Regions from separate parts of the Sulfitobacter sp. BSw21498 genome, predicted to be linked through region 2. Evidence: riboswitches for the same ligand, from Rfam matches in the RefSeq annotation. Region 2 holds a riboswitch; the other holds the start of a gene.
What was found. Region 2 has a riboswitch for cobalamin ahead of E5180_RS14310 (DUF1636 family protein). Riboswitches for the same ligand answer to the same signal wherever they lie in the genome.

Region 1: another riboswitch for cobalamin. It lies ahead of bluB (5,6-dimethylbenzimidazole synthase); the one in region 2 lies ahead of E5180_RS14310 (DUF1636 family protein).

What each region holds. Positions count from the first base shown of each region.
Region 1 covers NZ_CP040753.1:1,900,980-1,903,179, reverse strand. Annotated here, with positions in the region: gene E5180_RS09240 (hypothetical protein) at 100-831, shown strand; cobalamin riboswitch at 867-1,044, shown strand; gene bluB (5,6-dimethylbenzimidazole synthase) at 1,095-1,775, shown strand; gene E5180_RS09230 (hypothetical protein) at 2,003-2,200, shown strand, end outside.
Region 2 covers NZ_CP040753.1:2,972,594-2,974,793, reverse strand. Annotated here, with positions in the region: gene E5180_RS14315 (cobyric acid synthase) at 1-623, opposite strand, end outside; cobalamin riboswitch at 790-1,007, shown strand; gene E5180_RS14310 (DUF1636 family protein) at 1,102-1,482, shown strand; gene cobW (cobalamin biosynthesis protein CobW) at 1,479-2,200, shown strand, end outside.

The DNA.
Region 1 (2,200 bases), 1.1 Mb from region 2:
TATCCGTCGATGCCCCCGACCCACCTGCTTGCGCAAATGAAAGCGCAGCCGTCAGCGGTCACGATAGGTCCATGACAATTTTTCATCATGGGGGATGACATGAAAGTTACACACACACTGCCAATTCTTGCCACGGCCGCACTGATGGCCGCCACCGCTGCCAGCGCTGATAGTTTCAGCCTCTCGGGGGCCCGGTCGGCCATGCAAAGCGATATTTCGTTTAACGCCATGCAATCCGCGGGACAGGGGCAGATCAAACTGCGCCACAAGGTCCAGCCCAAAGCGCAGGCTCGTACCCCCACCATCAGCAGCCGCAGCCGTTCCTTTCAGGCGTTCAGCGGTGTCAGCACTGCGGCTGACCTCAAAAGCCTCATTGCTTGGGCCGAGGCCGGCCCCAAAGGGTACGACGCCGTGCAGTACGGGGCCAAGCGCCTGCCGCCGCAGCGCCCGACACAGATGACCATCGGCGAAATCTATCGCTGGATCGACCGCACACCCGGACAGCAACACGCCATTGGGCGGTATCAGTTCATACCTGCCACCTTGCGCAGCCTTGTGCGTCAGGCAGGGCTCAGCAAAAACGACCGCTTTACGCCAAAGCTGCAGGACGGGCTGGCGGATATTCTCTTGGCTGATGCAGGGTTCGTGTCCTTCAAGAAGGGCGAGATCAGCCGCCACCGCTTTATGGAAAACCTTGCGCGTATCTGGGCCGGGTTTCCCACTGCTAGCGGGCGGTCCTATTATCACGGCTATGCCGGCAATAAGGCGGTCATTTCATGGAACGAGTTTGACGCCGTCATGAGAAAGATTTTCGCGACCAAACGCAGTTGATCCCGCGATAGGGCTTGTTCCGGGCGGATAGCCGTGGCCCAATAGGACGGTCTGGTGTCCGCGTGGCGGAAGAATCGGGAAGCGGGTGAAAGTCCTGCACGTGCCCAACGCTGTAATGGGGATGGTTTGCGCCTAGGCCACTGGAGATATCCGGGAAGGCGTGCAGACCAGACGACCCTAAGTCAGAAGACCGGCCAGACAGTACAGCTTGCCCCGCGTGGACAGCGGGATAGGCGAAGAAATGTATTGTTGGGGAATGAACAATGCCGATATCGTCCGCGCTGGCACCCGCCGCGCCTTTCTCAGATGCTGAACGCGACGCCGTGTACAAGGCAATCTTTACCCGCCGTGATGTGCGCGATCAGTTCTTGCCCGATCCCGTTGCAGACGATGTCCTGCACCGAATTTTGACCGCCGCGCACCACGCGCCCTCGGTCGGCCTGTCACAACCGTGGAATTTCATCGTGATCCGCGACCAGCAGGCGCGCGATCAGGTCTGGCAGGCCTTCAACACCGCAAACGAGGAAGCCGCCCAGATGTTCGAGGGGGATCGGCAGACGACCTACCGGTCGCTCAAGCTCGAAGGCATACGCAAGGCTCCCGTCAATATATGCGTGACCTGTGATCGCAGCCGCGGCGGCAAGGTGGTACTGGGCCGCACCCACAATCAAAGTATGGACCTTTATAGCACCGTCTGCGCGATCCAGAACCTTTGGCTTGCCGCGCGCGCCGAAGGCATCGGCATGGGGTGGGTCAGCGTGTTCCACGATGCGGATTTGCGCAGCTTGCTGGGTATCCCCGACCGCATAGAGATCGTCGGCTACCTGTGTCTGGGGCACGTCGACGAGATGTATCAAACGCCCGAGCTTGAGGTGAAGGGCTGGAGCAAGCGGCTCCCCGTGGGCGAAATGATCTTTGACGGCAAATGGCAGGGTGACCCCTAGGCGGGTATTCCCCCTGTGTCATGGGACACGTCGAATATTTGAGCAACTGGCGGAACTTTGCCGGTTCCATGACGTTCCCCCTCTGAAGCCTGCGTATGTCGCGCGGGCGCTAACAGAGGATTATTTCTAATGGGCGGTATCATTTATCTCGTAGGTCTTGTGGTTGTTGTCATGGCGGTTCTTTCGCTCATCGGCCTAGCGTAATTCAATGCCGGGGAGGCAATTACATGAATACGACACTTACTGACAAAACACCCGACGGATCATATGTCGACTGGCCTGCAATTTTCGCAGGTACCGTTGTCGCTGTGGCCATTGGCCTGTTGCTGACCAGCTTTGGCGCGGCGCTTGGCCTGTCGTCGATCACGCTGGACGGGACAGACAATTCTTCCACACTTGAACTGGTGCTGACGGCGCTGTGGCTG
Region 2 (2,200 bases):
TCGTCGAACAGGCTGACATCGCCGCGAAACTTGTTGACCAGAAAGCCGGTGATCATCGCTGCATCTTCCGGGTCCATGACCACCTGCGTGCCGACGATCTGGGCGATGACGCCGCCACGATTGATATCGCCGGCCAGCACGACAGGCACGCCTGCGGCGCGGGCAAAGCCCATGTTGGCAAGGTCGTTCTGGCGCAGGTTCGTTTCAGCCGGGCTGCCCGCCCCTTCGACGATAATTAAATCGGCGCTTTGTCCGAGGATACCGAAACTTTCGAGCACGGGGGCCATCAGCCCTGCGCGCGCCTTGCTGAAATCGCGCGCTTGCAGGGTGCTGTGGCGGTGTCCCTGCACGATCACCTGTGACCCGCTGTCGGTTTCAGGTTTCAGCAAAATGGGGTTCATATGCACCGATAGGGGCCGTCCGCAGGCAATCGCTTGCAAGGCCTGGGCGCGGCCAATCTCTCCGCCATCGTCGGTGACGGCGGCGTTGTTCGACATGTTCTGCGGCTTGAACGGCGCAACAGAGAGACCGCGGCGCGTCGCGGCGCGGCACAGCCCTGCCACCAGCATGGATTTCCCCACATTGGACCCGGTGCCCTGGATCATGATAGCGCGGGTGGGCATGGCGGAACCTCATGTTTTTCTTGCAGCCCTTGGTGTCAGTCTGCGATGATCCCGTCAAGCATCCGCAGCGCGCCGGCACGGGGGGGCGGTCGCGGTAAAATCCGCGCAAAGCGGGTTTGGCCCCCGCGTTATGACAGCCGCTGCTTGACAGAGGCGGGCAAATGACCAATGCAGGGCGTATGTTGGTTCCTGTCCCAGACAGGCGAAGAGGGAACGCGATACGCATTGATCCAGCCTTGGGTCAGCGCCAAGCGCAGCCGCCCCCGCGACCGTGACCGGAGAGACCTTTCAACCACTGGCCCGATGGCTGGGAAGGTGAAAAGTTGCAAGGCAAGCTGCCTTAGATCCGCAAGCCGGGAGACCTGCCAGCATAGTTTGTAACGGGCGAACGGGGTGTTTCGCGACTGGCCTAGAACGCTGTTCGCATGTCGTTCGCTGCTGGCGATCCCCCTTGGCCCATCGACGTATGAGGCAAGATATGACCACCACGGATCAACCGGTCACCGTCACCATCTGCACCACCTGCCGCGCAGGTCAGATCACCCCCGAGGACGCGCCGCGCCCCGGCCAACAGCTGTTTGACGCGCTGTCGGGGCAACTGCCTGACGGTGTGCAACTGCGCGGTGCCGAATGTCTGTCGGCCTGTTCGCGGGGCTGTTCGATGGTTCTGTCGGGCGGTCCGTCACGCTGGACCTATGTGTACGGCGATCTCGACACCGACGCCCATTTGTCCGACATCGTGAACGGCGTCTCCGCCTATGCCCAGACCACCGACGGCGTGGTACCCTGGCGTGAACGCCCCGTGGTTTTCCGCAAACAATCCATTGCTCGCATTCCCCCACAGGAGCCTACCGAATGACCAACCTTACCAAAATTCCCGTTACCGTGATCACCGGTTTTCTGGGTGCCGGCAAAACCACCTTTATCCGTCACCTGATGGAAAATGCGGGCTCCAAGCGTCTGGCCGTGCTGGTCAATGAATTCGGCACCGCCGGTGTGGATGGCGATATCCTGAAATCCTGCGCGATCGACAACTGCCCCGCCGAGAACATCGTCGAGCTGGCGAACGGCTGCATCTGCTGCACCGTGGCCGATGACTTTATCCCCACGATCGAGGCGTTGATGGCTTTGCCGCAAACGCCGGATCACATCCTGATCGAAACCTCCGGCCTTGCGCTGCCCAAACCCTTGCTCAAGGCGTTTGACTGGCCCGCAATCCGGTCACGCATCACCGTGGACGGCGTGATCACCCTTGCCGATGCAGAAGCCGTGGCGAGCGGGCAGTTCGCCCCCGATCTGGATGCCATCGCTGCGCAGCGCGACGCGGATGACAGTCTGGATCACGAAACGCCGCTGTCCGAAGTCTTTGAGGACCAGATTGCCTGCGCCGATATCGTGCTGCTGTCCAAGGCCGATCTGGCGGGCCCCGAAGGCGTAGAAGCCGCGCGCAAGGTGATCGAGGCCCACGCGCCGCGCAAGCTGCCGATCATTCCGATGACCGAAGGCGTGATTGACCCGCGCGTTGTACTGGGGCTCGAAGCCGCCGCCGAGGATGACATCGACGCACGCCCCAGCCA